DNA from 2 places in the Paenibacillus sp. TAB_01 genome. Region 2 is predicted to be linked to the other one. Evidence: riboswitches for the same ligand, from Rfam matches in the RefSeq annotation. Region 2 holds a riboswitch; the other holds the start of a gene.
What was found. Region 2 has a riboswitch for cyclic di-AMP ahead of ACHHV8_RS03710 (C40 family peptidase). Riboswitches for the same ligand answer to the same signal wherever they lie in the genome.
Positions count from the first base shown of each region.

Region 1 (16,380 bases), 210 kb from region 2:
TAGATACACGGGCGCGCTCCGGATTAAAGGGAGAGGGGAGCCGCGTCATGGATGCTGAAGCAAGAAAGGGGAGAAATCAGGTGCCGATCCAAGACGACGAAGAACGGAAACGGACCGCGGAGGCCATCCGCAACAAGCTGGCGCTTTTACCGGAGCAGCCGGGCTGCTACCTGATGAAGAATAAAGAAGGTACGATCATTTACGTGGGCAAGGCGAAGGTGCTGCGCAACCGCGTGCGCTCTTATTTTACAGGGAGCCATAACGCGAAGACGCAGGCGCTGGTGCATGAAATTGCCGACTTTGAATATATTGTGACCGCCAGCAATGTCGAGGCGTTGATTCTCGAATGCAATCTGATCAAAAAATACCATCCGCGGTATAACGTGCTGCTGAAGGATGACAAGACGTTTCCTTATATCAAAATCACCCACGAAGCGCACCCGCGGCTCGAGGTTACGCGGAAGGTGTTTAAGGATAAGGGGAAATATTTCGGCCCTTATCCGAACTCGTTCGCCGCTCAGCAGACGAAGAAGCTGCTGGACCGCCTGTACCCGCTGCGCAAATGCCGGACGCTGCCCGACCGCGTCTGTCTGTATTATCACCTCGGTCAATGCGTAGCGCCCTGTGAGTACGAGGTGGAGCAGGAGACGTACGACAAGATGGTGTCGGAAATTTCCCGGTTTCTTAACGGCGGTCACGACGAGATCAAGCAGGATTTGACGCGCAAAATGCACGAAGCGGCGGAGGAGCTGAACTTTGAGCGGGCGAAGGAGCTGCGCGACCAAATCGTTCATATCGACGCCGTGATGGAGAAGCAGAAAATTACGACGACGGAAGCCGTCGACCGCGATATTTTCGGCTATGCCGTCGATAAGGGCTGGATGTGCGTGCAGATTCTGTACATGCGCCAGGGCAAGCTGATCGAGCGCCACGCCTCGATGTTCCCTTATTACGGCGAGGAGTATGAGGACTTCGTCTCCTTCGTTACGCAGTATTACAGCGACAACCCTGCGCTGCCGAAGGAAGTGTTCCTGCCTGCGGAAACGGTCGGCAGGGAAACGGCGGCAGCCAAAGAGCCGGTGAAGCGCGTCATTACGCAGGAAACGATCGCGGCGCTGGATCAAGCCTCTGCCGAAGAAGCCGCCGGACGCGGCGATGCGGAAGGAACGGAGCTCGATGCGGTCAAGGCGGACGTGAAGGAAGCGCTGGAAGGCTGGCTGAAGGTGAAGGTGCACATTCCGCGCCGCGGCCTGAAGAAGAATATGGTCGACATGGCGGGAGACAATGCCCGTGTCGGGCTGGAAGAGAAGTTCCGCTTGATCGAGCGGGATGAGCAGCGCTCTGTCAAGGCGGTGGAGAATCTCGGCGAGTGGCTAGGCATGGGGATGATCCGCCGGATCGAAGCGTTCGATAACTCGAACATTCAAGGGTCGGATCCGGTATCCGCGATGGTCGTATTCACGGACGGCAAGCCGAACCGGAAGGAGTACCGGAAGTTCAAGATCCTGGACCGTTCAAGGGCCGGACGACTACGAAACGATGCGGGAGGTTGTCCGCCGCCGGTACGAGCGGGTGCTGAAGGAGCAGCTGCCGCTGCCGGATCTGGTTGTCATCGACGGAGGAAAGGGGCAGATTTCCGCGGCGATCGATGTGCTCGAGAACGAGCTGGGCCTGTACATTCCCGTATGCGGCCTGGTGAAGGATGCGAAGCATAGAACGGCCCAGCTGATGATGGGCGATCCGCCGGAGGTCGTGCCGCTGCCCCGCGACAGCCAGGAGTTTTATCTGCTGCAGCGAATCCAGGACGAGGTGCACCGGTTCGCGATTACGTTCCACAGGGAGACCCGGGCCAAGTCGATGGTCGTCTCCCAGCTGGACGCCATTCCGGGCATCGGAGAGAAGCGCCGGAAAGCGCTGCTGAAGCATTTCGGCTCCCTGAAGAAAATCAAAGAGGCCGGAATCGAGGATTTCCGGCCTGTCGGGATCGGGGAGAAGCTGGCGGCGCAAATTCTCCAGGCATTGAACGGCGATGACGCCGCGCAAGCCGGGGAGATAGGCGAAGCTGGGGGGAACGAAACCCATACGGCGGCGGCGGATCCGATTGTTTAAGACGGAAGCCGGCGCCGCGGACAGCGGGCCGTATGTAATCGATTATTCCAGACGAGGGCGCGTAACAAGCCTTCGTCTTTTTGTTTTGCCGTGAACCCAGGCAATCAGCCAGCCGGCCAGTCCGGGAAAGATAATATAGAAGCCGCCCATCAGGCTGTGCGTCCAGTCACCCAAGTCCATTAATGAAAATCCCATCAGAATACTGTCCATGGAGGCATGGGCGAACAGCACGGTCATAAAGCCGTATTTCAGAAAGGCATAACCGAAAATAAGTCCGATGACGGTAACCTCGACAAAACGGGTGTAAACCGGGTAGATCGGGTACTGCGTATGGCTGAGCGCCCAGATCATGCTGGGGATCAGCACGGCTATAAACCGGCTGCGTACGAGCTTCATAAAGAAGGGGATACCGAACAGTCTGTATACCGATTCCTCCGAGATGGCGGCCGCCCAGGCCATGAGCGGGAAAAAGGCGGGATATACCATATTGAGTACGGAGTCCGACGGATCGTTCACCGCCCACACGTCAAACCAGTGCTCCGCCCCGAAAAACAGCGTCTGCTGTACGCCGAGGATGAACAGGCAGAGCAAGTATCCCTGAATGACCGCGCTGCGCAGCTGTCCGCCGAAGGAGGGCTCGTGCCATAGCGGCCAGGGACTCCAGCCTTTGCGCAGCCACAGCTGCCTGCCGGCAAGCAGGGCAAAGTAGACGCTGACCGCCATGAGGCCGATCAGGATGTTCAAGAACCAGAGATTGAACATTGCCTCCAGCTGGGAGGGGCCGTTCGAGTGCGCGGTGCGCAAGGCCGGCACCATATTGAAGTTATTGGCGATGTAGATCGCCAAAAATAGGGCGGTGAGCAGCAGACCGCGCCGAAAGGTGATTTCTTTGCGGAAGCGGAACACGATGTAGAAGGAGGCCAGCGCCATGATGAGCGACAGCAGCAGGCTGATGCGCGTCATCGTTGCCGCGTTCTTGTCCTGCGCTTCCTGCCATGCCAGGAACGAGGCGGGAATGGCAAAGCTCGCGTGAAAGGCGGCCGCCGAGCCGTTTCTGACGGTGACCGCAAGCTGCAGCTTGGCCTCCCCGATGGCCAGGGATTTGCTTTGATAAACGAAGCGGCTGCTGTCCGCAGCGGCGGAGCCGCTTGGGTGACGCTGCGGGTCCGGTTCGATCCGCTCCCAATCCTTCAGCGTGTAGCCGCGGGATCTCAAGGTCTGCTCGGCAATCAGCTGCGGATCGGCTGGACCTGCAGCCGCTGCGGGCTGTTGGATGCTCCGGGGGATGTAGCTTTCCCAGCCGAGGATGCTCAAGTCGGTAAAATTGACATCAATGTAATAAGTCGTTTTTGACGTATTGTCGTTCACTTCCACTTCATAATAATCAAGCGGATAAGCCCCGAATCTTTGCGCATACGTCCCGGCCAGATCTTCCTTCTGCAAATAGCCGCTGCGGTCGGCATCGGATTGGTACAGGGTGCTGACACGATAATCGGACGACAAAGGAAAGGTTTGGCGGATGAATCGCAGCGCCTGCTGTGCGGCCTGTTCTTTGCTTACCGCAGGGCGATCCTGGAGGGCTTCCAGCCCCGCATCGTTCGATTGAGGGAGGGAGGAGACCAGAACGACGGCCAGATAGAGCACAATCCCGATAACGGCCAGCGGCAGCAGGGGAGATCTTGCGGTCGATTTTATCATAATAGGCTCCTTTGCTTGAGATGGACATGGGGTGAATCTTTATATTGTATTCTGTAAACTTAGCACACATGACATTAGGAAATCCAATGAATCCGAGAGCATAGGCGGGAAAAACGATGAAAAGCGAAGCGGCGGGATTGCCAGTCTTCCCGCAGGCGGACTTATAATCCGATTATCCCCGGATTTCGGCGTACAGCGGCTTTGTGCTTCCTCGTAAAGGGGATTATAATTCATATCAATTGAATACAAAGCCGAATTTCTTTTGAAAACGGGGGAACCATTTATTACAAGGGGTGAATTCGATTCTATCGTCAAGATGGAATTGATAGGGTACCTGTGAATCCGAATCCGTCAGCTAACCTCGTAGGCTTTAAGCAGGAACCTATCATACGGCATTGGGTTTCCAGTGTCTTTTTTTGTGCTCTGAACTTGGATTTTGAGGTGAACCATGAAACTATCGCTGAAAAAAATTGAGCTGACGCCGCCGCAAATTTTAGTCATCGGGTTCGCGGCCATTATTTTGGCAGGCTCGGCACTGCTATCCTTGCCCATCGCCTCGGCGACAGGAAAGCCGCTTTCTTTCCTGAACGCCTTCTTCACGGCAACCTCCGCTACCTGTGTAACCGGGCTCGTGGTTGTCGATACGGGGACGAGCTTTACGCTCTTTGGGCAAATTGTCATCATCCTGCTGATTCAAGTGGGAGGCTTGGGCTTCATGACGATGGGCACGCTGTTTGCTTTTGCCTTGAAAAAACGAATTTCGCTGAGGGAAAGGCTCGTACTTCAGGAAGCGATGAATCAAGGGAGCATGGAGGGCATTGTCCGGCTGATCCGTAAGGTGATCCAATATTCGCTGACGATCGAAGCGGCAGGGGCGCTCATTTTCTCAATTCGCTGGTCATTTGACCTGGGTCAGGCGAAGGGGATCTACTACGGTATTTGGCATGCGGTCTCCTTCTTCAACAATGCCGGATTCGATCTCTTCGGCCCGGTCACGGGGAAATTCAGCAGCTTGACCGCCTATGCAGACGATCCGGTCATCAATATCGTTTCCATGGGGCTCATCATTCTGGGAGGTCTCGGATTCGTCGTCATTTCGGATCTGCTCGATTACAGGAAAAGCAGAAGAAGGCTGTCGCTGCATTCCAAGGTCGTGCTGAGTGCGACCGGCATTCTCATAGCCGTCGGGGCCGTAGTCATCTTCGTCTTCGAGTTTACGAACGCCAAAACACTCGGCACCTTGAGCTGGCAGGGGAAAATATGGGCTGCGCTGTTTCAGTCGGTTACACCGAGAACGGCGGGGGCCAATACGATTGATTTGGCCGGCATGCGGCAGGCCACTCAGTTTTTTATGATCCTGCTTATGTTTATCGGAGCATCGCCCGGTTCTACGGGCGGAGGGATTAAGACGACGACATTTACAACGCTGATAGGTGCAATGATCGCAATGATCCGGGGGAAAGAGGATATCGTGCTGTTTCACTTCCGTCTTGGCAAAGACCGGATTTTAAAGGCCATTACCCTCACGATGATTGCTTTATTTCTCGTTATTTTCGTCGCAATGGTGCTCTCGACGACCGAGGAGCATCCGTTTCTGATGATTTTGTTCGAAGTCACCTCAGCTTTCGGTACGGTCGGTTTAACAATGGGATTAACGACCGATTTGACCGATTTCGGGAAAATTATGATTGCGCTTATGATGTTTGCCGGGCGGCTGGGGCCAATGACACTGGCTTATGCCTTAGGGCCGAAAACGGAAAAGGAATTATACAGATACCCGGAAGGGAAAATTACAATCGGATAGGGGAACATTCGAAATGAAACGTGGGCAGTACGCGGTAATTGGTTTAGGGAGATTCGGATCCAGCTTGGCGGAAGAGCTCGTCAATCTGGGCTACGAGGTGCTCGGGATCGATAAGGACGAGGAATCGGTCGATGAGATGAGCGAGGTGCTGACCCATGTGGTTGTAGCGGACGCAACGGATGAAGAGGTGCTGCGCTCGCTTGGCATCCGCAATTTCGATTGCGCGATCGTGGCGATAGGAGACGATATTCAATCCAGCATCATGGCCGCCATTTTGCTGAAGGATATGGGCGTGAAGACGGTGGTGACCAAGGCGCTGTCGGAGCTGCACGGCAAGGTGCTGCAGAAGATCGGAGTCGACCGGGTGATTTTCCCGGAGCGGGATATGGGGATTCGGGTCGCCCATCAGCTGGCTTCTCCGAATTTGCTCGATTATATCGAGCTGTCGAACGATTACACGATCGTCGAGCTCTCCGTTCCCAAACGGCTGTCGGGACGTACGCTGAAGGAGCTGGACCCGAGAGCGAAGTACGGCTGCAGCGTCGTTGCCATTAATAAGAAGAAAGGGGTTATTATTGCCCCCACGGCGACCGATACGCTTGATGAGCAGGACGTGATGGTCATCATTGGAACGAATGAGCAGATTGAAACGTTTGAGAACGAAGTGATAGGGTAATAGATAAAGCAGGGCACCCGTCTTTGAGCGGGTGTGAAATGTGAAACGGAGTATGCGGTCATGAACAGTCAAGTGGGAGAAATGATTCACCACGTTATCTTTTTATTAATCTTTATACTGGGTCTCGGCATGCTGTCCGGTAAAGCGGCCAGCTGGCTGAAGCTTCCGGATGTCGCTTTGTTTCTGGCGGCCGGGATGATCATGGGACAAGGGCTTCATCTGGTCACGGAAACAAGCAGCTCGTTCACGAATCAGTTCATTCTTACTATCGGTTCGGCGCTGATTTTGTTCGACGGCGGAAGAAATATTCGGCTGTCAGGGTTGAAAAGGGTATGGCTGACGCTGACGCTGCTCAGCATTCCCGGCGTTCTGATCACATGTGCGGTTGTGGCGGCTGCGGCGCATTGGCTGCTCGGCATTCCGGTCTTGCACGCCGTGCTGCTCGGTGCGATCATTTCGTCTACCGATCCCGCGACGCTGATTCCGGTCTTCAAGCAGATCCGGATTCGGACGAAGGTGCGGGAAACGGTTGAAAGCGAGTCCGCGTTCAACGATGCGACAGGCTCCATCCTGACGTTTACGGTGCTGGCTCTTGTAACGGGAGGGCAGACCTTCTCGCTGTCGGCAAGCCTGCTGCAATTTGCGGCGACCGCGTTAGGCGGCATTGCCGTGGGGGCCATCCTGGGCCTTGTTCTGGCGTTTATTACGGGACACTTGAGGCTGGGATGGCTGCGGGATTATACGACGATCGCCTTGGTCGTGACCGCGCTGGGCGCCTATTGGTTCGGGGAAACGCTGCACGTCAGCGGTTTTATGGCGACGTTTACCGCCGGGCTGATTTGGGGAAATGCCGACCTGTTCAAGCTGAATCTGAACGACAAGCATCAGGAGATGCTGCATTTCAGCGAGAATATAACGGTGATCATGCGGATGCTTATTTTCATCCTGCTGGGCAGCCAGGTCAATTTTGCAGTCATTTACGCGAATTTATGGCCAAGCCTGGCCGTTATTGCCATCTTTATGCTCATCGCGCGTCCGCTGACCGTGCTGGCCTGTACGCTCCCCGACCGGAGGGCCGGCTGGAAGCGGAACGAGATTCTCTTCATGTTCTGGGTCCGCGAGACCGGGGTCATCCCGGCCGCTTTATCCGGGATGGTGGCGGGGCTCGGCGTCAAATATGCGGACGTGATCGCTTCGGTCACGTTCCTTGCGGTGCTGCTGACGATTCTGCTGCAGGCGGGAACGACGGCCTATGTCGCAAGGAAGCTCGGTATTGAGGAGAAAAACGGCTAGTTTAGTCCTCCAGCCGGTTAAAATATTGTCTGGCCTTCTCGATAAACCGCTGGGCGGACGGATGATGGACGGCCTCCTCGGTAAACAGCAGGGAGGTCGTTCTTGTCGTCTGCTCCAGCGCGGGGATAAAGCGGATGAACAGCTCGTTATCCTTCATTAAACTGCGGCGCAGATAAGATTCCGGCAGCAGGGTAGCCGTGTGGCAGGTGGAGACGAGACGGATAATGGCTTCGAACGAATCAATCTCCATTTTGACGTCAGGATGGATGTTGTAGCGGTGAAACAATTCATCCATTAAAATGCGGTACCAGGTCCCGCGCGAAAAAAGAATCATCGGAAGCTCCTGAAGATCGTCAATTTCGAGCGACGCCTTATCGATTAAAGGATGCCCGAGCGGCAGCACGAGACAGAGGTGGTCGTCGAACAGCGGGATGCACTTCAAGCCGGGGTGTTCGATCTTGGAGGCGACCAGCCCGATGTCTACTTTTCGTTCTTTGACCATGGGAACGATTTCATGCGTTTTGCCTGTAACAGCCTTTATATCGATTTTCGGGTAATCCTTGGTATAGATGGTAATCAAATCGGGAAGCGTGGATTGTAGAGTCGTTAGGCTGGCCCCGATAATGATACTGGCCGGCTTGCTGTCCGACTTGAATTCCTCAAGCTGGCGGAACAGCTTTCTTTCCGAATGGCGCTGCTCCAGCGCATATTCGTACAATATTTGGCCGGCGCGGGTAATTTCCAGACGTTTGCCCCTGCGCAGAAACAAATCGACGCCGAGCTCTTCCTCCAGGCGCATGATTTTACGGGACAGTGCGGGCTGGGAAATGTTGAGCGCCTGCGAGGCTTTATTCAAGCTCTCCAATTCGACGACGCTCGCGAAAATATCTAGGTGTTCCAGCATGAAAATCCCTGCTTTCATCTATATATGCAAATTATGAATAAGCGATTATAAAAAAACAGCACTTCCATTATAAGCGATAAAGGAGTACGATGTACATGTCACCTACTGTTCACATTTTTTGTCCCTGTCTGCATAAAAATATGTCGATTCATGGAAAATAGGCGTAACGAATCATGTTGACGCTTGTTTCTTGCGGGAGTACAATGAAAAATGGTTTTGACCGACATGTGAACAAAGCTACATATTGCTGAGGGGGGAAAGGATTTCAATGTTTCGTAATTCGTATTTTTCACGCAAGCTGCATTCATTGCTTGGTGTCATTCCGGTCGGTTTCTTTCTGATCGAGCACCTGCTGACGAACTATTCGGCTACGAAAGGCCCGGAGAAGTTCATGGAGCATGTGAATTGGCTGCACGACTTGCCGCTGATGCTTCTGCTTGAGATCGTGGGCATCTGGCTGCCGCTGCTGTATCACGCGGTATACGGGCTCTACGTAGCTTACACGGCGCGCAATAATGTTTCCAACTATGGTTATTTCCGTAACCAAATGTTTTTCCTGCAAAGGGTAACGGGCGTGATTACCTTCTTGTTTATCGCGTTCCACTTTTTTCAAACACGGCTTCAAATCACGTTTGGGCTGCCGCAGGAAGAGATCGGCGTACAGATGCACAGTATTGCTTCGAACGGGTTGTTCTTCGTTCTGTACTGTATTGGCATTGTGTCCGCCGTATTCCATTTCAGCAATGGAATGTGGTCTTTCCTCGTAAGCTGGGGTGTGACCATCGGTCCGCGGGCACAACGTGTATCCACTGTTATCTGGATGGCCGTATTCGTTGTTATGTCCATCATGTTTATCATGTCTTTGAGCGCGTTTGTCGATCCGCAATTCCAGAACGTGCCACTGAACGCGAAAGGTTAAGGAGGAGTGAACTACAATGGCTAATTCAAAAGTAATCGTAGTCGGTGGAGGTTTGGCCGGATTAATGGCTACCATTAAAGCCGCTGAAGCCGGGGTTCACGTTGACCTGTTCTCGCTGGTTCCTGTGAAACGTTCCCACTCGGTCTGTGCGCAGGGGGGAATTAACGGAGCGGTAAACACGAAAGGCGAAGGCGACTCCACTTGGGAGCACTTTGACGATACCGTGTACGGGGGCGACTTCCTGGCTAACCAGCCGCCGGTTAAAGCAATGTGCGATGCTGCGCCGGGTATTATCCACTTGATGGACCGGATGGGCGTTATGTTTAACCGTACGCCGGAAGGCTTGCTCGATTTCCGTCGCTTTGGCGGTACGCAGTATCACCGGACGGCATTTGCAGGGGCAACGACAGGCCAGCAGCTGTTGTATGCGCTGGACGAGCAGGTTCGCCGCTGGGAAACGGCCGGCTTGGTAACAAAGTATGAGCATTACGAATTTATGGGCGCAGTCATCGACGACGATGGCGTATGCCGCGGCGTGAGCGCGCAAAGTCTGCGCAGCATGGAGATTCAAACCTTTGCAGCGGACGCAGTCATTCTGGCTACAGGCGGCCCTGGCATTATTTTCGGTAAAACGACGAACTCTGTCATCAATACAGGTACGGCGGCTTCTGCGGTTTATCAGCAGGGCGTGAAATATGCGAACGGCGAAATGATTCAGATTCACCCGACAGCGATTCCGGGCGACGACAAGCTTCGCTTGATGTCCGAATCCGCACGCGGTGAAGGCGGCCGGATCTGGACTTATAAAGACGGTAAGCCATGGTACTTCCTCGAAGAAAAATATCCGGCATACGGGAACCTCGTTCCGCGCGATATCGCAACCCGCGAAATCTTCTCGGTGTGCGTTGACCAAAAGCTGGGGATTAACGGCGAGAACATGGTATACCTGGATCTTTCCCACAAGGATCCGAAAGAATTGGACGTTAAACTGGGCGGGATCATCGAGATCTATGAGAAGTTCATGGGCGACGATCCGCGCAAAATCCCGATGAAAATTTTCCCGGCCGTTCACTATTCGATGGGCGGTATGTGGGTTGACTTTAACCAAATGACGAACATTCCGGGCTTGTTTGCCTGTGGCGAGTGCGAATACCAGTACCATGGTGCGAACCGTCTTGGCGCCAACTCCCTGCTGTCTGCGATTTATGGCGGTATGGTTACAGGTCCGAAAGCGATCGAATATATCAAAGGCTTGAGCAAGCATGCGGAAGACGTTTCTTCGACCGTGTACGACCGCGAGAAGAAGAAGCAAACCGACAAATACGAAAGCCTGCTGAAAATGGACGGCAAAGAAAATGCCTACGTCCTGCATAAAGAGCTTGGTGAGTGGATGACGAACAACATGACGGTCGTTCGTTACAACAAAAAGCTGGAAGAAACGATCGGCAAAATCAATGAGCTGAAAGAACGTTACCGTAACATCAATATGACGGATACGGCGCGTTGGAACAACCAAGGCGTAGCGTTCACACGTCAATTGTGGAACATGCTGGAGCTGTCCCATGTTATGACTTTGGGCGCTCTGCTGCGTAACGAAAGCCGCGGTGCACACTATAAGCCGGAATTCCCTGAGCGTGATGATGATAACTTCCTGAAAACGACGAAAGCGACTTGGACGCCGGACGGAACCTACTATCGAGTGGGAAGACGTGGACACCTCGTTGATTGAACCGCGTAAACGCGACTACTCGCAAAGCAAGAAGGGAGGACATTAATCATGGCTGAAACGACTACTGCCGCCGGCAAAAAGGTTAAGTTTATCGTGACCCGTCAGGATTCGCCTGAAAGCAAGCCTTATACGGAAGAGTTCGAAGTACCGTACCGCCCGAACATGAACGTCATCAGCGCGTTGATGGAGGTACAGCGGAACCCGGTCAATGCCAACGGCAAAGAGACGACGCCGGTATGCTGGGAATCCAACTGCCTCGAGGAAGTATGCGGAGCCTGTTCGATGGTAATCAACGGCAAACCGCGCCAGGCTTGCTCGGCGCTTGTCGATAAGCTGGAGCAGCCGGTGCGCATTGCTCCGATGAGCACATTCCCTGTTGTGCGTGACTTGGTCATCAACCGCGAGCGGATGTTTAATGCGCTGAAACGCGTTAAAGCATGGATTCCGATCGACGGAACGTATGATCTGGGGCCGGGACCGCGGATGGCGGAATCCAAGCGTCAATGGGCGTATGAGCTGTCCAAATGTATGACTTGCGGCGTCTGCCTGGAGTCCTGCCCGAACGTGAACGACAAAACGACGTTTATCGGACCGGCAGCGGTATCCCAAGTCCGCTTGTTCAATGCTCACCCGACAGGGGAGATGAACGCGGAAGAGCGTCTGGAAGCATTGATGGAGGACGGCGGCATCGAGGGCTGCGGCAACTCGCAGAACTGCGTGCGTTCCTGCCCTAAAGGTATTCCGTTGACGACATCGATCGCTGCGATGAATAAAGATACAACCAAGCACTTGTTCAAAAAATGGCTGGGCATGTAAGCCGGCCTGCACACCTCCTGAGAAGGCATGCTTCTCGGGAGGTTTTTTTAACGTGGGGCGGTCCGGTAAAATTGCAGTTGACGCTGGGCGCGTTTCCTTTTAAAATAGAGTTAAACGTTTCAATTGAAACGTTTCAATGTAAGGCGAATAAGTAATGGAAAGAAAGCGGGTCGGCTATGAGCAAAAATCGTTCCGTCACCATTGTAGATATAGCAGAAGCGGCCGGGGTGTCCATAGCCACGGTGTCGAACGTGTTGAACCGGCGCAAGGTTCCCATGGCTGAGGAAACCATCCGCAAGGTGGAGAAGGCGGCTGAGGAGCTCGGCTACCGGCGCAATGAGATGGCTGCCAGCTTGAGCCGCAGGAAGTCGTACGAGCTTGGGCTGATCGTCCCGTCGTTTACAGGCTATTACGGGCGGTTCGCCGAGGAGATGGAGCGTATGGCGCACCGGTACGGGTATCATATGTCCGTATTTTCGGCAGGCGGGTACAACCCGGATATGGAGAAGCGGCACTTGGACGTGCTTCTCCAGCGCAGAGTGGAGGGGCTGTTCTGTCACGGTCTGGCGATGTCCCCGGATTCCACTCGGCAAATTGTGGGCGAAGGCACGCCGCTCGTGCTGTTTAACGCGTGGCATTGGCCGGAGGATCTCGCGGTCGGCGCCGTGAACCTGGATGTGGGAACGGCCTGTGTCGACGGCCTTAAGCATCTGGCGGAGCAAGGCTGCCGCACGATGGTCTATTTGGGCAGAAGCCAGTCGCTGGCGACAGATCTGGAGCGCTTGCGCGGTTTTCGTCTGGGGCTGACCGAGCTGTCCGGGCAAGTGCAAGGGTCTGCTTCGCTGGATGTGGACGCCGTAAGCTATGCCGAATGTGTGAGGATCGCACAGGAAACGGCTGGAGGACACGGTCCGATCGGCGTCATGTGTTTCGATGATATGGTTGCATTGAAATTCATGTCCGCCGTCTTGGAGCAGGGATATCGGGTGCCGGAGGAATACAAGATTGTGGGCATCAACAATGACACGATCTCATCGGCCTGCTACCCTCAACTATCTACCTTCGATATCCCTTACGGCATGCAGGCGCAGATCGCTATCGGTCTGATGCTGCGCGAGCTGGGGGAAGAATCGAAGCTGGACGATGAACAGGAGGCTGCCGAGCTTCCGGGAGTCCATGTGCATGAAGTCCGGATCCCTTTAACGCTGGTACCGCGTTTGTCGACTCAAAAGGAATAGTCTGAAATGAAAGACAGGGAAGGCCGGTACCGGAGCGGGCGCAGCTTTTCTCGGGGGAATGTTGAGGCGCTAGCAGCGCTACTGGTGCCAGAAGCGTTAGAAACAATCCGCAAGCGCAAGCTCCGCCCGCACACCCGGCTGTTGTTCATCGGGCATTTTAAATCACTGTGAAAATGGGAGAGAAGAACACATGTGGAAACAAGCGATTGAAGATGCGGTAAACAAAACGAGAGCCAATATTGAGAAATTCGGAAGCCAATTTCCCCACGTAAGCAACAATGGGCATTATCTGCTGAACGATAACGACGAATGGACCGATGGATTCTGGTCGGGCATCCTCTGGCTCTGCTACGAATATTCCGGCGATGAAGTATTCAAGGATGCGGCGAGAGGTACGGTTGAGAGCTTTCGTAAGCGCTTAAACGAAAAGGTGAAGCTGGATCACCACGATATCGGCTTCCTGTATTCCTTGTCCTCCAAGGCGCAGTGGATTATCGAGCGCGACGAGAAAGCGAAGGAGCTGACGATTCAGGCGGCAGACGTGCTGATGGCCCGCTGGAGACCGAAAGGCCAATATATTCAAGCATGGGGCCGCGAAGGCGATCCGGACAACGGGGGCCGCATTATTATCGACTGCATGCTGAATCTGCCGCTGCTGTACTGGGCTTATGAACAGACCGGCGAAGCCAAATATAAAGAGGTTGCCGTTCTGCACGCGGATAAATCCAGACGCTTCCTTGTGCGCGGCGACGATTCCTCTTACCATACCTTCTACTTCGATCAGGAAACCGGCGAGGCGCTCCGCGGAGGCACGCATCAAGGCTATCAGGACGGCTCGACCTGGACACGCGGTCAGGCTTGGGGCATTTACGGATTTGCCCTGTCCTACCATTACACCCGGAATCCGTTGTACCTGGAAACCTCCAAGCGTCTCGCCCGCTATTTCATCGAGCGGCTTCCGGAAGATAATGTAGTGTACTGGGATTTCGATGCACCGGTTCACGCCGATACGAAACGCGACAGCTCCGGCTCCGCTATTGCGGCGGCAGGCTTAATCGAGCTGCTGTCTCATCTGGATGCCGGCGATCCCGACCGGGCGTTCCTGGAGGACGGGCTGCAGCGCTCAATGAAGGGCCTTGTTGAAGGCTACGCCACGATCGGGCAGCCGGAAGCCGAAGGCTTCCTGGAGCACGGCTCCTACAGCGTGCGCGGAGGCAATGCGCCGGATGATTACATGATTTGGGGCGATTATTACTACCTGGAGGCGCTGGTCCGTTTGGAGAAAGGGATCAAAGGCTATTGGTATGAAAGATAAAAGATGGGAATAAAAGATAGGCCGTAAAAACGTATCGCGGCAATGAACCGTACCAGATACAAACCGGATACAAGATACACCAAAACACCCCTCTCGCCATGAGCGCGGGCCGTACTGCGGCTCCGTTCGTGGGGGAGGGGTGCTTTTTCTATTCCAGACGGGCTTTTTCCTCTTCGCGGTGTTTCAAAAATTCTTTGCCGTATTCGCCGTGCGGATGAATGTTGGCATGCTCCATCTGGATGGTTGAATGCTCAATACCGTATTTGCCCTTCAGCATTTCGTTAATAGCAAGGATGATGCAGAACGGTTGAATCTGTTCGTTGATGAACACATGAGCCGTCAAGGAATAATGATCCGAGGATATGGCCCACAGGTGCATTTCGTGGACGTCCTCGACGCCTTCGACCTGCCCGATATCGCTGCGGATTTCGTCGAGATTGAACCGCTCCGGAACGGATTCCATCAGGATCATATACGATTCCTTGATGATTCTGGCTCCGCCTGTAAAAATGATCCCGCCGACGACGATACTGATCAGCGGATCAAACCAGAGAAGACCGGTAAAGTAGATCAGGACAGCCGAGATGATGACGCCGACCGAGCTGAGCAAATCACCGATAAAATGCCACAGGGCGCTCTGAACGTTCAAATTTTCTTCCTCTTTCATGCTGCGGCTGAGTACGACGGTCAGCACGACATTAACGATCAGCCCTATCGAGGCAATCACGAGCATCAGCTTGAAATCGATAGCTTCGGGGTGAATGAAGCGGCGGATGCCTTCAATAAAAATCCCCAGGGCGATAATGGCTAAAGCGAGTCCGTTCAGAAAGGAAGCAATAATTTCGAAACGCAGAAAGCCGAAAGTGAAGCGGGCGTTGGGAGGGCGCGTGGCGAGATAAATCGCGACCATACTGAGCCCAAGCGCGAGAACGTCGGAGATCATATGTGCGGAATCGGATAGCAGCGCCAACGAATTGGACATCAGCCCGCCGATGATTTCGACTAGAGTGAAGAATAGGGTTAACAACAAGGTAATCCACAGCGTTCGCTTCGATTTGGATTGTTCCTTTACATGGTGTAGATGATGAAAGTCGTATTCCTGTTCAAATGCGCTCATGATAAATTCACCTGCCTTAAACATAAAGTTACTATGTACGGATTATACGTCAAGGTCTGAATTTTGGCAAATACTTTAATTGATAGCGTTTATCAGCGATTTGAGACTGTTTTTCACTGTTTTGATAAGTTTTATCAATGATTTGAGAGCTTTTCTCAATGAATTGCTTATTTCCTGTTTATATACTATTCGTTTAGGCGGGAAGTGCGACAGGTCGCTTAAAAATAGGAGCGCAGACGCTCCGCAGGACCGAAACCGGAGAGGACAAGCTCCCGCCTTCACTATTATATACCCTCCGGCAGCCGGCTTGCTATGCGAGAACAACCGGTTCATATAAAACAGGCACAGGGAACGCTTTCAAATTTGTTACACAATTGAAATATTGCTGTTATGAAATTAACATGTTAAGGGCGTATTATAATAACCAAGACCCCCTTTTTAATATATAAACACTTTAGACCTGCAGCCCGTTGCTGCGGGTCTCTTTTTTTGCATCAAAGGGCCTGAGATTTCATGTCCCCGTCCATTTGAAGGCTAAGCGGCTTAAACCGGACCGGGACAGGCTTCTTGCCGCATATGTGCTTAGGCTAAGAACTCGCCAGCATTGGAAGTAAGGCACGCCAGGAAGGACGGCGTGTTATTTCCTTAACTATCGGGTTTACGGTACAATAAGCGGTGAGGTGAAATCGACTTGAAGCGTTGGAACCGATATTGGATCGTACCGTGTCTTCTTCTGACCTTGACCGCTTGCGGCGGAGCAGC
Region 1 is NZ_JBIFNP010000001.1:965,642-982,021, forward strand. It holds partial or broken gene uvrC (excinuclease ABC subunit UvrC) at 48-2,109, shown strand; gene ACHHV8_RS04760 (CPBP family intramembrane glutamic endopeptidase) at 2,152-3,807, opposite strand; cyclic di-AMP (ydaO/yuaA leader) riboswitch at 4,047-4,192, shown strand; gene ACHHV8_RS04765 (TrkH family potassium uptake protein) at 4,256-5,611, shown strand; gene ACHHV8_RS04770 (potassium channel family protein) at 5,625-6,287, shown strand; gene ACHHV8_RS04775 (cation:proton antiporter) at 6,348-7,580, shown strand; gene ACHHV8_RS04780 (LysR family transcriptional regulator) at 7,582-8,481, opposite strand; gene ACHHV8_RS04785 (succinate dehydrogenase cytochrome b558 subunit) at 8,753-9,403, shown strand; partial or broken gene sdhA (succinate dehydrogenase flavoprotein subunit) at 9,420-11,178, shown strand; gene sdhB (succinate dehydrogenase iron-sulfur subunit) at 11,181-11,948, shown strand; gene ACHHV8_RS04800 (LacI family DNA-binding transcriptional regulator) at 12,125-13,186, shown strand; gene ACHHV8_RS04805 (glycoside hydrolase family 88 protein) at 13,377-14,501, shown strand; gene ACHHV8_RS04810 (cation diffusion facilitator family transporter) at 14,650-15,618, opposite strand; gene ACHHV8_RS04815 (PCYCGC motif-containing (lipo)protein) at 16,342-16,380, shown strand, end outside.
Region 1: linked by a shared signal. The riboswitch ahead of ACHHV8_RS04765 (TrkH family potassium uptake protein) and the one ahead of ACHHV8_RS03710 (C40 family peptidase) in region 2 are both predicted to bind cyclic di-AMP.

Region 2 (16,380 bases):
CGAGCTGTACAAATCCGCCGTAATCGTAATCGTAGTTCCAACCAGACTCAAAGCCAAGGTGGTGCTAAAATAAGCTGTGAGGGAAGTAATGACACCATCACGCGGCATAGAGAAGGCTTCGTTGATCAAAATCCCAGGTCCGCCTGTCAAATCGATGGTACCTCCAACGATAGTTACACCTGTGGCAGATGACCCGAAGCCTACCAACGATGAAGTACCCACCAATCCGCCTGCGATAGTCGTCAAATCAACAGGAGTACCCGATGCGAACGGAATGAGTCCGCCGGTACCAGGAGCCCCTGTCGCTCCTGTTGCGCCTGTGGCACCCGGTTCGCCTGTTGCTCCGGTGGCTCCTGCAGCTCCTGGTTCGCCTGTTGCTCCTGTCGCTCCCACAGCCCCTGGTTCGCCTGTTGCTCCTGTCGCTCCCACAGCTCCTGGTTCGCCTGTTGCTCCTGTCGCTCCCACAGCCCCTGGTTCGCCTGTTGCTCCTGTCGCTCCCACAGCTCCTGGTTCGCCTGTTGCTCCGGTGGCTCCCACAGCTCCTGGTTCACCTGTTGCTCCTGTCGCTCCCACAGCCCCTGGTTCGCCTGTTGCTCCTGTCGCTCCCACAGCTCCTGGTTCGCCTGTTGCTCCGGTGGCTCCCACAGCTCCTGGTTCACCTGTTGCTCCTGTCGCTCCCACAGCTCCTGGTTCACCTGTTGCTCCTGTCGCTCCCACAGCTCCTGGTTCGCCTGTTGCTCCGGTGGCTCCCACAGCTCCTGGTTCACCTGTTGCTCCGGTGGCTCCCGCTGCTCCTGGTTCGCCAGTTGCTCCTGTCGCTCCCACAGCTCCTGGTTCACCTGTTGCTCCTGTCGCTCCCACAGCTCCTGGTTCACCTGTTGCTCCTGTGGCTCCCGTAGCTCCTGGTTCACCTGTTGCTCCTGGCGCTCCCGTAGCTCCTGGTTCACCTGTTGCTCCTGTGGCTCCCGTAGCTCCTGGTTCACCTGTTGCTCCTGTCGCTCCCGTAGCTCCTGGTTCACCTGTTGCTCCTGTAGCTCCCGTAGCTCCTGGTTCACCTGTTGCTCCTGTGGCTCCTGGTTCGCCAGTTGCTCCTGTGGCTCCCGTCGCTCCCGTTACCCCAGTAGCACCTCCTGCTTCTCCTGGCGCTCCTGGCGCTCCTGTAGCTCCTGTAGCTCCTGTAGCACCGGTTGCCCCGGTGGCTCCTGTGGCTCCTGTAGCGCCTGTAGCGCCTGTAGCACCTGTTGCGCCACCACCGCCACCACCTTCGAATTCTAGTTCAATTTTGGAACCGTTATAGAGCTCGATTTCCACTTCCCCTACCTGACTCCAATTCAAGCTGTCAAGAAAAGCTTCAATAGCCTCTTCACGCTCGTCCTCGTCTTCGCTTCTTTTAAACTTCAGTTCGATTTCGTCATTATTGTAGTATTCGACTTCAATTTTTTTGATATGCTCTATATCTAACCTGTTGAGTGCCCGTTCTACTCTACCCCGTTTACTCAAGTAATCTGCCACCTCCAAATGAATTAGATCAGAAAATAATGCCGGCGATTCTTCACTCCTTCACTAAGCCCGAGCTCGAACCTGAAGGAATCGGAATGAATGCAGCCATAGTTAGAAATGCATGGTTCATTTCTTCAAGGGGGGGAACGAAGCTGTAACCCTTTTGAGACGGAATAGGGATCGGGATACTCGTTCTGAACCGAAAAGAAATACATGATCTGAACACACCATCTCTAACTATTGTATTTGAAACTTGCAAGTCTCATTATGTAATATATGATTGCTTTGAACCATTGCTTGGGCGAATGAGATGAGCAATGATATAATTACATAAATTAGTAAATTTATCACAAAACCCCTCTCTCGTTTTACTCATAAAAAAATCACCCTCTAGATTGGTTTATCCAAATAAAGAGGGTGATTCTATATTTATGCAAGCTGAATAATGTCAAGCTGCGCCCCTACCGAAGGGGCTAAGGATAGTGTCAATGGAACCGCGGAGTCGTTTCGAAGCGTCAGGACATCCCCTGCTGCAAGAGTAAGCATAGCATTTCCCGTGGTTTCTCCAGTTGCTATCAAAATCGGAATGGTCGTGGAAGCATCCACGGTCCCGTTAACAGCGATAGCTATGGCGGCTCCTACCCCGGCAGTAATACTTACGCCATAGGAAATTTGATACGTGCCAGCATTCGGCACTGTAACGGTAGTTGTTCCTGCTGTATGAGTTACCCCGAGCAATCGACCAGTTGTTGCTGAAAGGAACATCCGCCCCCCCAGCTACTGTTGCGTCAGCTATAGTAGCCAACTCATAAACATACCCGAATGATCCAATTGTTCCGGTAGCGCCTGTTGCCCCTGTAGCTCCGGGTTCACCCGTCGCACCAGTTGCACCTACAGCCCCTGGTTCACCTGTAGGTCCGGTTGCTCCGGTGGCTCCCGTCGCTCCTACCTCGCCAGTAGCTCCTGTGGCTCCCGTCGCTCCTACTTCGCCAGTTGCTCCTGTGGCTCCCGTGGCTCCTACTTCGCCGGTTGCCCCTGTCACTCCCGTCGCTCCTATCTCGCCGGTTGCCCCTGTGGCTCCCGTCGCTCCTACCTCGCCAGTAGCTCCTGTGGCTCCCGTCGCTCCTACCTCACCGGTTGCTCCGGTAGCTCCCGTTGCTCCTACTTCGCCGGTTGCCCCTGTAGCTCCCGTCGCTCCTACCTCGCCAGTTGCTCCGGTGGCTCCCGTCGCTCCTACTTCACCGGTTGCTCCTGTGGCTCCCGTCGCTCCTACTTCACCGGTTGCTCCGGTGGCTCCTGTAGCTCCCGCCGCTCCTACTTCACCGGCTGCTCCGGTGGCTCCCGTCGCTCCTACCTCGCCAGTAGCTCCTGTGGCTCCCGTGGCTCCTACTTCACCGGTAGCTCCTGTGGCTCCCGTCGCTCCTACCTCGCCAGTTGCTCCTGTGGCTCCCGTCGCTCCTACTTCACCGGTTGCTCCTGTCGCTCCCGTCGCTCCTACCTCGCCGGTTGCTCCTGTGGCTCCCGTGGCTCCTACTTCGCCGGTTGCCCCTGTCGCTCCCGTCGCCCCTACTTCGCCGGTTGCCCCTGTCGCTCCCGTGGCTCCTGGCTCACCCGTCGCTCCAGTTTCACCGGTTGCTCCTGTGGCTCCCGTCGCTCCTACCTCGCCGGTTGCTCCTGTGGCTCCCGTCGCTCCTACTTCGCCGGTTGCCCCTGTCGCTCCCGTCGCCCCTACTTCGCCGGTTGCCCCTGTAGCTCCCGTGGCTCCTGGCTCACCCGTCGCTCCAGTTTCACCGGTTGCTCCTGTGGCTCCCGTCGCTCCTACCTCGCCGGTAGCGCCTGTGGCTCCCGTCGCTCCTACCTCGCCAGTTGCTCCTGTGGCTCCCGTGGCTCCTACTTCGCCGGTTGCCCCTGTCGCTCCCGTCGCTCCTACTTCACCGGTAGCGCCTGTCGCTCCCGTCGCTCCTACTTCGCCGGTAGCTCCTGTGGCTCCCGTAGCTCCTACTTCGCCGGTTGCCCCTGTCGCTCCCGTCGCCCCTACTTCGCCTGTTGCCCCTGTCGCTCCCGTCGCTCCTACTGCACCGGTTGCTCCTGTCGCTCCCGTCGCTCCTACCTCGCCAGTTGCTCCTGTGGCTCCCGTCGCTCCTACTTCACCGGTTGCTCCTGTGGCTCCCGTCGCTCCTACCTCGCCGGTTGCTCCTGTGGCTCCCGTGGCTCCTACCTCGCCGGTTGCTCCGGTGGCTCCTGTGGCTCCTGTGGCTCCTGTGGCTCCTGGCTCACCGGTTGCCCCTGTCGCTCCCGTGGCTCCGATTTCACCTGTTGCCCCTGTAGCTCCCGTGGCTCCTGGCTCACCCGTCGCTCCTGTCGCACCGGTGGCTCCGGTTACTCCAGTTGCACCCCCGGCCGGACCTGTCGCTCCTGTTGCTCCGGTGGCTCCGGTTTCACCTGTAGCGCCAGTCGGCCCCGTTGCCCCGGTCGGACCTGTCGCTCCGGTTGCACCCGTAGCACCTGTAGCACCTGTAGCACCGGAAGGCTCGCCATCTTCAAACTCTAGTTCATATTTCGTACCGTTATAGAGTTCGATTTCAACTTCCTCTACCTGATTCCAGTCCAAGAGATTCAGAAAGTTTTCAATAGCCGCTTCTCTCTCAACCGCACCCTGACTCGTTCTAAACTTCAACTCGAACTCATTGCCATTGAAGTACTCGGCCTCAATTTTTTCAATATCTACTATATTGATACTATTGAGTATGTCTTCTACCTGACTCCGTTTGCTCAAGTTACCCTACACCTCCAAATTAATAGATTTGATAGTCTTCTTCCCCTTCTCCGCGTCGGCAGCTGATATCGGCAAAAGCCGCTGCCTCCGCTTCTTTAAATCATTCCAGGCATAGTTAGACCGTATGTTTACTCTTCAAAGGGGAACCAAACCGGGAAGCGGCCTTCCGGATGTTCCTGCTAACCCTGAAGATAAAAATTAATTTTAAACACACCACCTCTAACCATTGAATTTGAAACTTACAAGTTTCATTATGTAATATATGAATGCTATGGATGAATGCTTGGGCATATGAGAAAGGAGAACAAAAGTATTTTCAAAATTAGTAAATTCATGTAATTTCAAGGGATTCCTGCCCATGAAGCCTTTATTCAAATCCTTCTATAAGCCGATAAAAGAGGAGTAAGCCGTCATGAATAAGCTGCTGAAAGGAACCCATTTTTTCAAAGATCCCCTTCTTTCCTTCCACATAGAAACCTACACCTTGACAGAAAGGGAACAAATCGCCGAGCACACCCATGACTTCGTTGAAATGGCGTATGTAATGGATGGAAATGCGCAGCACCATATTGGCGGTCACACCTACACCTTACGGGCGGGAGACCTCTTCTTCATCGAGCCCGGGACGCTTCACGGATATACGGGGCCCCAGATTGGCAGCGCTGTCATTTGCAATGTGCTGTTCGACCGACAGCTGCTTTACCGTGAGATCCGCTCCATGGAACCGGATTATCCTATGCTGGAGCTTTTATTTCTGCTGCCGTTTCTGCGCAAATCGTCCGTCTTTATCTCCCATATATATATCTCAGGCAAAGAGCGGATCGATCTGGAAAAGCATTTGGAAACGCTCCTCTATGAAATCAAGCGGCAGGCGCCCGGTTATCCTTTCATTATAAAATCCCGGATGATCGAGTGCATGGTCGGTTTAAACCGTTGTTACACCAACCGTTCGAGTGCAGTCCAAGCGGAGCTGAGCGAAACGCAGTGGATGGAGTTCGCCGTCCATCTGATTAAGGAAAATTACGATAAGCCGATGCCGCTGGAGCAAATCAGCCGTATGTGCGGAATGAGCGTAGCCTCATTTGCAGCCAAATTCAAAGGGTATGCGGGAACGACGTTTCTGGATTTCAAACACAATGTGCAGATCCGGCAGGCCTGCCGGCTTCTCCAGGAAACATCTCTTAAGGCTGCAGCCGTCGGGAGAGAGGTAGGATTCGAGGATACGGGCTTCTTCTATAAAATATTCCGCAAAAAAACCGGTATGACGCCGATTGAATACAGGAAACAAACGGGGGGATAAGCGCCCGCTTTCGTCTTACCTGTCAAGCTTGGCGGCATCCCCCCCAAAAAACACCCGATACGCACAGCAAAGCCGCTGAAAAAGCCTATTGCTGCGAGCGCCGCTCCTTCTTTCGATTTGCGATCGTTCATGCTTCCGATTTCATCGGCCCAACGATCGCGAATCCCGAACGCGCGCTGCAGTGCTTCGAGCCGGTCGGCCTAAACCGCTCCGCCGCTCTTCGCCAGCTTTTTCAGCGGCCATTGCCGCAATTAAACATCGTAATTCACAACATAATGCTGCATCTCCGTATGATAATACCCGATGCTGTATTCGATCAGATCGCCGTTCTCCGCATAGGAGTAACGGGAACGCTTTAACAGCGGGGTTCCCTGCGGGATGCCCAGAATTTCCGCAACCGGAAGCGGAGCTATAGCGGCGGCAAATTCGTCGCGAAACTTGACGAGGGAAATATCCTGCTCGTCCAACAGCTCATACAGCGATTGGGCGTTCGCCTCCAGCGTCAGCTCGGCATCTCCAATCCGTGCCGTCAAATAGTGCGTGTAATGAATATACGGCACGTCATCCAGACGATAGACACGCTCAATGCGGATGCAGCGATCCCCGAACAACCGGCGCGGCTCCGTTCCTTCCTCCGTGCCGATTACTTCAGCGGACAGCCACTGCTTCTGGATTTTGCGGCCTTCCTCGACCAGAATCTCGGTGAACCGTTTCCACTTGGACAGCTTGGAGGCAGACGTATTGCGGATGACCTTCGTGCCTTTCCCGCTGCCTTTCTCCACGTAGCCTTCCAGCGACAGCTCCTGAATCGCGTTGCGGACCGTGATCTTGCTCACCTGAAATTCCGCTTCCAGCTGCGGCTCCGAAGGAATCATGCTTCCAAGCGGATAGGCGCCGTGCAGGATCCGGTCTTTGATTATATTTTTAATCTGCAAATAGAGAGGCTTGTTTCTTCGAGACAAGTTCACTGCTGCGTTCACTACCTTTCCACATCGCCGACGGCCTCCGTCATCGCCCGTACAATCTCCTGCTCGGTAGACATCGGCGTATCTCCGACAGTCGTATGCGCGAGCATGCTTGCAGCGGCGGCAAAGCCGACCGTCCGCTCCGGGGTAAAGCCGTTCAGCTCCCCGTGAAGGATGCCGCTTGTAAAGGCATCGCCCGCCCCTATTCTATCATAAACGGCGAACGAGAGCGTCGGCGCAAAGGTAAAGGCGCGCTCCTTGAATAAAAATCCCCGCAGCGTATGCGTGTTGTCTCCCTGTATGGAGCGGTGCGTACCGGCAATGACCGAAATACCGTATTGCGCCGCCACAACGGGAATAAGCTCCTTCAGCTGTTCCTCCCGGTCTTCCTTGGCAGTGCTCATGCCGAGCGTGAACAGAGCGTCCTTCTCGTTCATCATGACGATATCCGCCAGCTGGAGCATTTCTTCGTAATGAGGCTTGGCTCTTTCGTAGCCGTTCTCCCCCCACAGGGAAGGCCTGTAATTGCAGTCAAACACGACCGTGCCCCGTTCGCTTTCACCGCCTGCGCCAGCGCCATCATATGCTGCCTCACGCCGTCGTTCATAGCGAGCGTAATCCCGCAAAAATGAACCAGCCCCACCGCCCCGGCGATGCTTGCCGCATCGTACGAGCCTGCGGGGGCGGTGTTAAAGCTGCTTTCCTGGCGGTTCGAATACGTCACACGGCTGGGCCGGGCGCCGAAGCCGTTCTCCAGGAAGTACATGCCCAAGTAATTCCCTCCGCGCGTTAGATACGCCGGGTTAATACCCAGCTTGCCGAGGTAAGCTGCGGCGGCATCGCCAACGGCATTGGCCGGCAGACGGGAGATGAGGAAGCCCGTATGCCCGAGCCTGGCCAATGCGGAGACCACGTTGACGCCGGTGCCCGAGAACGAATAATTCAGAGTGCCGGCCTGGGCCAGCAGCTCATAGCCCGGCACCTGCAGCCGCATCATCACCTCGCCGAAGGCAGCGACCTGCTTAGGCATCCGCGTCCACCCATTTCTTCACGACAGCCAGCAGCTCCCGCACATCGGCAGCGTTCGTTCTGCCTGTCGTCTTGTCGATAATCGAGGAGTACACGTGAGGAATGATTTGGGGAACGCCCGCCTCCAGCGCAATCCGCAGAATCGCTTCGAAATTTTCCTTATCGATCCCGCCTGTCGGCTCCAGGGCAAAGCCCTCCTCCGCGCAAGCCTTGGCAACCGCCCGCAGCTCTTCTTCCCGGCTAAGGCCGTTCATCGGGAAATATTTCAATGCATTTCCGCCCATATCGCGGACCAGAGCAATCGCCGATTTCACCGGTACGACGGCCGCCTCCGCCTGTGCGGCGCTGAATGGGCCTGTGGAGATATTCACATAGCCCGGACGTCCCGAAGGAGACACGAGACTGTTGATCCAGCTGTCCCGGCCGCCCAGATTGGCCCGCGTAGCGCCTACAGCGGGAAACACCTGATTGATGTGGCTGCCGGGGTAGTATTTGGCGATTTCGGCAACGACGGCCGCCTGACGGTTATCGCCTGCGCCGAGCCCGATCGATACCGCATCTTCAATCGCTTCGCCATACTGCCGCATAGCGTCAACCGCCGCTTCCACGGTGGCGTAATCCTTCGAAAGCACGCCGACCAGCACATAGCCTTCGGCCGCCTCGAACACCTCCTTGGCGTTATCTATGCTGCTCGCCAGCACGTTTAGCGCGACGCGCTGCTTATACAATCGTTTTGCGATAGTGGACATATTATGCGTTCCCTCCATTGGTCACTAATTCACGCACCCTCGATGCGATAACTTCCATATCATTGCCCTGCAGCGGTCTTGGGTCGATATCGAAAAATCCCTGTTTCACGCCGTAATCCCGCGTATATACGGCAATTTCGCCTTCCTGCAGCCCCTTCACGACTTCCTTGGCGGTCGTTCCGGAGACGGACGGATCAATGGCGATCCGGGCGCGGAAAATTGCGCGTCCCGCTTCATCCTGCACGATCGTCACGCGGACGCCCGGCAGCTCGTCAAGCGGCATAAGCGCCTGCAGCGATGCCTTCTCCTGCTCGCTTTTATCTTCTTTGACGCCGTATTCATCCAACGCCTGCAGCAGGCCGAATGTCGTCTCCTTGCCGACCTTCATCGCCCGTCCGATGCCGTGAAGCTGTACTTTAACCCATTCGATATATTGACGTTTGCCGCCGACGATACCTGAGGTCGGTCCTTCGATCGCCTTGGAGCCGCTGTAAATGGCAAGGTCCGAATATTTAACGTACTTCTGGATATCCTCCTCGGCCGCCGCATCCACGATAAGCGGAACACCGCTGCGCTGGGCAACCTCCCAGGCTTCCTCTACGGAGATCATGTTTTTCTGCACCGTGTGGTGGGATTTGACGTACAGAATCGCGGCGGTTTTGTCCGTAATCGCGTCCTTGATATGCTCCGCCTTGCCTTCGTTCGCGTAGCCGACCTCCACCAGCCTGCCTCCGCCCAGATACACCATCGTCTCCACCGGCGCGCCATACTGTACGTTGTGCCCTTTGAGAATGATGATTTCATTCTTGGCAATTTCGTCCTGGTGCAGACGCTCGCTTCTGCGGCGGCTTCCCTGGGTGACGATCCCCGCCACGCAAAGAGCAATGCCGCTGGAGGCCGAGTTGACCACAAGCGCCGCCTCGGAGCCCAGAATGCGGGCTATGTAATCGCCGGCCTTATCGACCAGATCCGCAATCTCGACATAGCTCTGACCGCCATGCTTCATAGCCTCCATCACCGTGTCCGTCGGGGCGGAAACCCCAAGAATACTCATGCGTCCGCTGGCATTAATTACACGCTTCAATCCATATTTAGCATTCAAAGAATTCGCCATTGACTACCGCTCCCTTGGTTTCAATTGTGCATTCCGCAATTCTCTCGTCGCCTTCGGAATCGACAAGCGCCGTCGGCTCGCTGCTCAGCGTAAACAAAGTTAGATTCGCCGGATCTCCCGCCTGAATCCGTCCCAGCTCCGGCTTGCCCAGCCAGTCCGCCGCATGCGTCGTCACGCCGGCGATCACCTCGGCAAGCGGATAGCCCAAATACAAAAACTTCGTCAGCACCCGGGCCATACTGAACACCGGACCGTTGATCCGGTTACCGCGGTAAATATCCGTGCTGATCGTATCGAAACGGATGCCGTGCCGCTTTGCCGCTTCCGCTACATTGAACGAAAAGCTGGCTGTCCCATGGCCTACATCCAAATGAACACCCCGCGCAACGGCGTCGGTCAACACCGCAAGCGGCTTGCCTTCGGCATCGAACAGATTGTTGGCCTTCCCGTTGAGATAATGCGTGATAATATCGCCCCGCTCCAAAAGCGGGATCACCTCGCGGATATCCGGCGGTCCCGAGCCGATATGAACCATCAGCGGCAGCCCGGTCTCAAGCGAAAGCGCCCGCGCCCGGCGAAGCGGCTCGATGCCGCTGTCGCGGACGACGCTCTTGCTGATGCGGGCCTTCAGGCCGACAATCAGGTCCGGGTATGCGCGGACCGCCTGCACGGCCTTCTGCGCGTCGATCCACTGCATATCGGACAGCTCATCGATACGCTGCAGGCCGATATGCGAAATATTCAGGAAGGCGAGCACATTCGTCTTCGCCTTGGCCCGGCTGGCCGCCAATTCGCCGATGCGGTCGGCCCCGCAGCTGCCCGCGTCCACTATGGTCGTCACGCCCTGCTTGACACCGATCTCGTCGATCTCATCGCCGTACGGATCAAGGGCCGGAACGGCATGCACATGCAGATCGATCCAGCCGCTGGAGACATAAGCTCCGGCACCCTCCCATACCCGGGTGCCGCTTCCCTGGCCTGCGGCAGCCACCTCGGCGATCCTGCCGTTCTGAATGACGATATCGACAGGCTCTTCCGATATAAGCTTGAGATTGCGCAGTACTAATCGTTCTTCCATGTCCATTCACCTTCTTCTGTACAAGCCGATTGATTATAACATTATAATGTTTAAGATAGCACACAACCGTACTGAAGTAAACAAACATTATAATGTTTAAACCTTGGCATTTTATTTTTCCAGCGACACCTGCTCATCCCGGTCTCTTCTTCTTCTTTCAATGCAGCCTTAGGCCCGATCGATCGACAGCTCGAAGCCGATTTCAAACATCCGGGTCCACGGAAAGTGAAGGCTGCGCAGCTCAACCGTGCCCTCCTGGATATCCGCTAAATACTGCGCCGTATACCGGTTCATTTTGGCTGCAAGAATCGTCTGCACTTCGTTAAGGCAATGCCCGATGCTGTAATAGCTTGCTTGAAGACCCGGCAGGTCGTGAGCCAGCATATCCTGACGGACGATCGATTGATAGATGAAATCCTCGACAATGCGGTGATAGTAAAATTTGCGGCTTTCCCCTATCCTCCATGAATTCCGCTCGCTGTCCGGCTGCTCCAAATAATAGGAAATAATAATGAAATGCGAAATGACGGTGCCAAGCGTATTGCCCGATGTATTCCAGCCGGCATAAGCCGTCAGCCGATCCACTAAGCCCTGCTGCTTCAGCAGATTCATCAGCACCAGATCGCCTCCGTTACAGACGGCCACATCGCCCAGGGCCACCCGTTTGCCTTTGCGCAGATACGACTGCATGGAAGCGAGGAATTCTCTGTAATGAATTTCCGAGAAATAAGTCCGGTGCCGGTCGCGGAATGGGATTTGCTCGGCCATATCCGATTGGTCAACGGCAGGGGAGTTCACCATTAATACAAGCGCCGTCTCGCTGGAGTTATCCGCCATGACGGCTCCTGCTGCGGTCAAGTGCGACTTAATGCTCTCATTCAGGCTGCGGTCTTCATATTTCGGCTTGATGGAGGGGCCTTTAGTCGAGGAATAGCGTACGTAAATTTCCGGCTTATACTGCTTCAGCTCGCAAAAAACGTTCGCCAGCATCGTACAGCCGATCTCGTCCGCACCCGGATATATCATCACCCGGTCCAGAAGATTCAGCTCCTGCACCTTGCAGATCAGCTGCTGCTGCTCTCTCGGGGAAAATCCGTACTGGGAGTTGTCGTCGAGCGGAATAATCAAGTTATCGATCAGGCCTTGCCCGGCCCATTCCACTACAGCATGGTTGACCTGCTGATTGATCCTCCTGCGCGAGATAAAATCGTTCAAATATTTATCCGGAATCAGCTGCTTCAGTTGAGAGAGCTCCTGACGCTCCTGTTCGGTCAGGCGGTCCCTCTCGGATTTATCGATCAAATAACTGTACCGGAATATTTGTCCGCCGTGGAACTTGTAATAATCGGGCTCTTCTTCATCCTTATTGTTATTCGGCACCCGCATAATCAAATTAAACGCATGGATTTTGAGGCTTGGATTGGACAGTTTAACGGCTTGCAGAACGGAAATGCGCTCCAGGCACTCCTCCAGGGCCAAATCATGAAGCCGCGAAGGAACGATGCCGCCATAGACCAGCAAATCGATGGAAACGATGAGATAATCGGCATCGCGGGCCGCTTCCAGCAGCCAGCTTCTTACCTTAGCGGTATGTGCAGGTTTCTTTTTGCTGCCCAGCAGGCTTCGGTCCGGTACGATGACCTGCAGGTCGGTTATGCGGGCCAGCTGCTGCGGGAATAAGTAATTGCACGGCCTCTCATCCAGAGGCAGATAGACGACTTTTGCCATTGTACTCTCTCCTTTGGTCCATGGGCTTCAGACTGCTGCGACAGCCAAAAACCGGTCATGATCAGTCCATTATAGCTCCCCCTTTCTGCGAAAAATATCCTGTATAGTTATGAAAATATCCAAAATATTATGAAGCCGGCCGGGCTTAGATAACAAAAAAGACAGACCGCAAAAGCAGTCTGCCTGTTCAGGTGGTATCACTTCAATTAAATGCTTCTGGCGCCTATGTATCCGGTGCCCCAATAAGAACTGAAAAGAGAATCGATCTGCACGCCCCGCGATGTTGTCGCCGAGATGAATTGGCCGCTTCCGATATAAATTCCGACATGGGACGTGCCGCTTTTTTTAAAGAAGACCAAATCTCCCGGATTCGGGTAGGCTACAGCCACCCCTGCACTGTCAAACATCCCCATCGACGTGCGAGGTAATTCAATTCCCCGATTTTGGGTAAATACATAACGTACGAACCCTGAGCAATCAAATCCAGCCGGAGTGGTGCCTCCCCAAGAATAAGGAACGCCGATGTAACCTTTGGCGAAAGTGATCAGCGTATCCTGCTTCTTGGGCTTGTACCAAGCCGGAGCATGGTATTTTCCGTCTGCATCGACAATGGCGATCTGGTTCTCTTCATCCCACTGCACTTTGCTTCCGAGCGTTTCGGAGACGAACCGGAGCGGTACATAGACGCTTCCTTGATCCATACCGATCATGGAGCCTACATCGACCTGCTTTCCGTTGACCGATACAAACGAATCTCCCGTTTTCAGCTCCAAGGTTTGGTCTCCCTTTTTCATCGAGACACGGACCTCTCTGCCGTCCTTCGACCAGCTGATGCTATAACCGAGCGCCTCCATCAGCGGACGAAACGGTACTTGAAGCTGGGAAGAGCGGTCCACAACAGGCTGTCCTTCGGAAAACTGGACAAGCTTGTCATTAACCTGAACCTTGACTCCTTCATTCGCTGCCGCCGCATGGGCGTCAACAGAAGAAAAGAGCGCGCACGAAAGAACGGCGCATGAAAAAACAAACGTCTTGGCAAATAACTTCAAAGCTTAATTCCTCCTATGAGCCTCCGAGGTTAGTTGACGGGTTAGGGAAGAGGTTTTCCCTTATTCGCGAGCCTGTGAAAGCAGGCGCATATTCACCCCAAGTAAAGATGTCCCCCGTACAAGCACTTGTGCTGTGCTGATTCGGCATTTTTGTGCTAAGCGTATACCACCTACAATATATTCGTTCCCCTTACCGCGTATCGGTGGGTAAGACTATCCTATGTTCCCATCATTTTCCGAGAAACAACGATAAAATACCGGCGGCGATCAGCGGACCTACGGGAACGCCTTTCAGAAAAGCCACGCCCAGAATCGTACCCAGCAAAAGTCCGGTCACGATCGTCGGCTGATTGGTCATCAACAGAGCGCCGCGCCCGCCCAAATAAGCTACCAGCACACCGACCGCTACCGCGAGAAGAGACTTCCAATGAAAGAATGATTCATACAGCGTCTGAACGGTAATTTTGCCACTGGCCAGCGGTGCCATAATTCCGATGGTCAATACGATAATGCCGATAGTTAAGCCGTACCTCTCGATCCAAGGAAACGCCTGGTGTAAATTCATGACACGCAGCAGCAGCAGAAAGACGACCGCAACCGTAATCGAATTATTGCTGCTTAATATACCGAGTGCCGCAAAAATCAATAGGACGACGGAAGGCATATCTATCTGGGGCATAAGAACTCCTTTGTGCGTGTTTTCGACAACATTATCCATTTTACACGAATCTAACTGGAAAATATAGAGGCATAAAGTCCGCTTTTGTCATGAAACCTGCCTTACTTACAGGTAACTTAATTTCCCTTCCCCGCCTATCTCACCTATTTTTGCGTACTGTTAAAATAAGACAAGGCACGGTATGATGGAAAATGTCAGTACCGCATCATTCAAAAATAAGGAGGTATTTATCATGGAATACACTTATTTGGGACGTTCCGGCTTGAAGGTCAGTAAGCTTTGCTTGGGAACTATGAATTTCGGTGTCGATACGGATGAAAAAGAAGCCTATCGCATTATGGACGCCGCGCTGGACGCCGGGGTCAACTTTTTTGATACGGCTAATGTGTACGGCGGCGTGGGCGCCCGGGGCAAAACCGAGGAAATTATCGGACGCTGGTTCGCCCAAGGCGGCGGACGGCGCGAGAAGGTCGTGCTGGCTACCAAAGTATTCGGCGATATGGAGGACGCGAACGATGGGCCTAACGCGGGCAGAGGGCTGTCCTCTTATAAAATCCGCCGGCATCTGGACGCTTCTTTAAAGCGCCTCCAAACCGATCACATCGAGCTGTACCAGATGCACCACGTCGACCGGAATGTCGCCTGGGAAGAGCTGTGGGAAGCGTTCCGGGTACATATATATCAAGGCAAAATCGGCTATGTCGGCGCAAGCAATTTTGCCGGCCGGGATTTGGTGAAAGCGCAGTATGAAGCCAAAAACCGCCACTTCCTCGGGCTCGTCTCCGAGCAGCACAAATACAGCCTGCTGTGCAGGTGGCCTGAGCTGGAAGTGCTGCCGGCGGCAGAGGAGTTCGGCATCGGCGTCATCGCGTGGAGCCCGCTTGACGGCGGCTTGCTCGGAGGCAACGCGCTGAACCCGGCAGCAGGCTCCCGCAGCGTCCGCAACCAGGCGCGTGCAGAGCAGCGCCGCGGGCAGCTGGAAGCGTTCAGCAAGCTGTGCAAGGAGCTCGGCGAGAGCGAAGCCAATGTAGCCTTGGCGTGGACGCTGGTTCATCCGGCGATGACGGCTCCGATCATCGGGCCGCGCACGCTGGAGCAGTTCCAGGATACGCTGCGCGTCGTGGACATTCAGCTCGACGGCGACACGCTGCAGCGTCTGGACGAGATCTTCCCCGGACCTGGCGGCGATGCGCCTAAAGCGTACGCCTGGTAATCCGTTCTTTTCTGTTAGGAAACCAAAGCCCGCATGATAGGCATGGCTAATGCCGGGAGAGCAGCGGTTCTCTCCCGGTTCATTTCATGTTCAAGCTTCAAAGCTTGGCCGTTATGGCGGCAGCAGCCGTATTCTTATATCCAGTTACTTTATTTTAGGAGGAACAGCATGAGCAAGCAGCGCATTATCATTACCGGCGGCAGCGGCAAAGCCGGCCGTTGGATCGTTAAACATTTTCTAGATCAAGGGTATGACGTGATCAATCTGGACGTGAAGGCCCCCGAGGAGCCGCTTTGTCAGACTATCATTACGGATTTGAACGATTTGGGACAAGTGCATAACGCACTGGCCCCGTTCTCTTCCAGAAACCGCCAGCAAGCGGTGGGCATCGTACATTTTGCCGCCATTCCGCAAGCCTATACGCACCCGAACGACATCTGCTTCCGCAACAACGTCATGAGCACGTACAACATTCTGGAAGCGGCGGCCAACCTGAATATCGGCAAGGTCGTGCTGGCTTCCAGCGAATCGTCGTACGGCATCTGCTTTGCAAGCGAGTTCTTCGAGCCGAAGTACTTGCCTGTCGACGAAGCGCACCCGCAGCTGCCTGAAGACAGCTACGGCTTATCCAAGGTGGTCAACGAAGTGACCGCCGAGGCATTCCATCGCCGTACCGGCATGCAGGTGATCAGCTTCCGTCTCGGCAATATTTTGGTGCCGGAGACGTACGCAGGCGTGAAGGAAAGCTTCAGCCAGCCTGAGAAGCGCCAACGCATCTTGTGGTCTTACATCGATGCGCGCGATGTCGCCACCGCCTGCCGTCTGGCTATCGAGAAGGACGGGCTCGGCGCGCAGCCGCTCATTATCGCAGCTGATGACAGCTCCTCCGATCTCCCAACGCAGGAGCTGGTGAACACGTACCTCCCCGGCGTTAAGGACATCCGCATACCGCTGGAAGGCCGCAGATCGCTCATCTCCAACGCGAAGGCGAAGGAGCTGCTCGGCTGGGAGCCGCAAATTAAAATTATGGAGCAGTAATTATAAGAAGGAGGGGCTTTGGCCTCGCCTATCGGATAAATAGCCTGTTACAAACAATCAAGCCGCCTGGGTTATCCCTCAGGCGGCTTGATTGCTTTGTAATAAGCTGAAAGTGAAAGTCGTCTCATACCGCTGCATGAGCAAAATCCGTCTTGGCCAAAT
Region 2 is NZ_JBIFNP010000001.1:752,443-768,822, reverse strand. It holds gene ACHHV8_RS03765 (exosporium glycoprotein BclB-related protein) at 1-246, opposite strand, end outside; gene ACHHV8_RS03760 (coiled-coil domain-containing protein) at 243-1,019, opposite strand; gene ACHHV8_RS03755 (BclA C-terminal domain-containing protein) at 1,930-2,196, opposite strand; gene ACHHV8_RS03750 (hypothetical protein) at 2,114-4,276, opposite strand; gene ACHHV8_RS03745 (AraC family transcriptional regulator) at 4,689-5,576, shown strand; gene ACHHV8_RS03740 (GntR family transcriptional regulator) at 5,828-6,556, opposite strand; partial or broken gene ACHHV8_RS03735 (sugar kinase) at 6,556-7,571, opposite strand; gene dagF (2-dehydro-3-deoxy-phosphogluconate aldolase) at 7,564-8,319, opposite strand; gene ACHHV8_RS03725 (DgaE family pyridoxal phosphate-dependent ammonia lyase) at 8,321-9,433, opposite strand; gene ACHHV8_RS03720 (amidohydrolase/deacetylase family metallohydrolase) at 9,411-10,511, opposite strand; gene ACHHV8_RS03715 (DUF4127 family protein) at 10,680-12,239, opposite strand; gene ACHHV8_RS03710 (C40 family peptidase) at 12,446-13,288, opposite strand; cyclic di-AMP (ydaO/yuaA leader) riboswitch at 13,292-13,445, opposite strand; gene ACHHV8_RS03705 (DUF441 domain-containing protein) at 13,518-13,967, opposite strand; gene ACHHV8_RS03700 (aldo/keto reductase) at 14,200-15,180, shown strand; gene ACHHV8_RS03695 (NAD-dependent epimerase/dehydratase family protein) at 15,349-16,218, shown strand; gene ACHHV8_RS03690 (nickel pincer cofactor-dependent isomerase, group 22) at 16,343-16,380, opposite strand, start outside.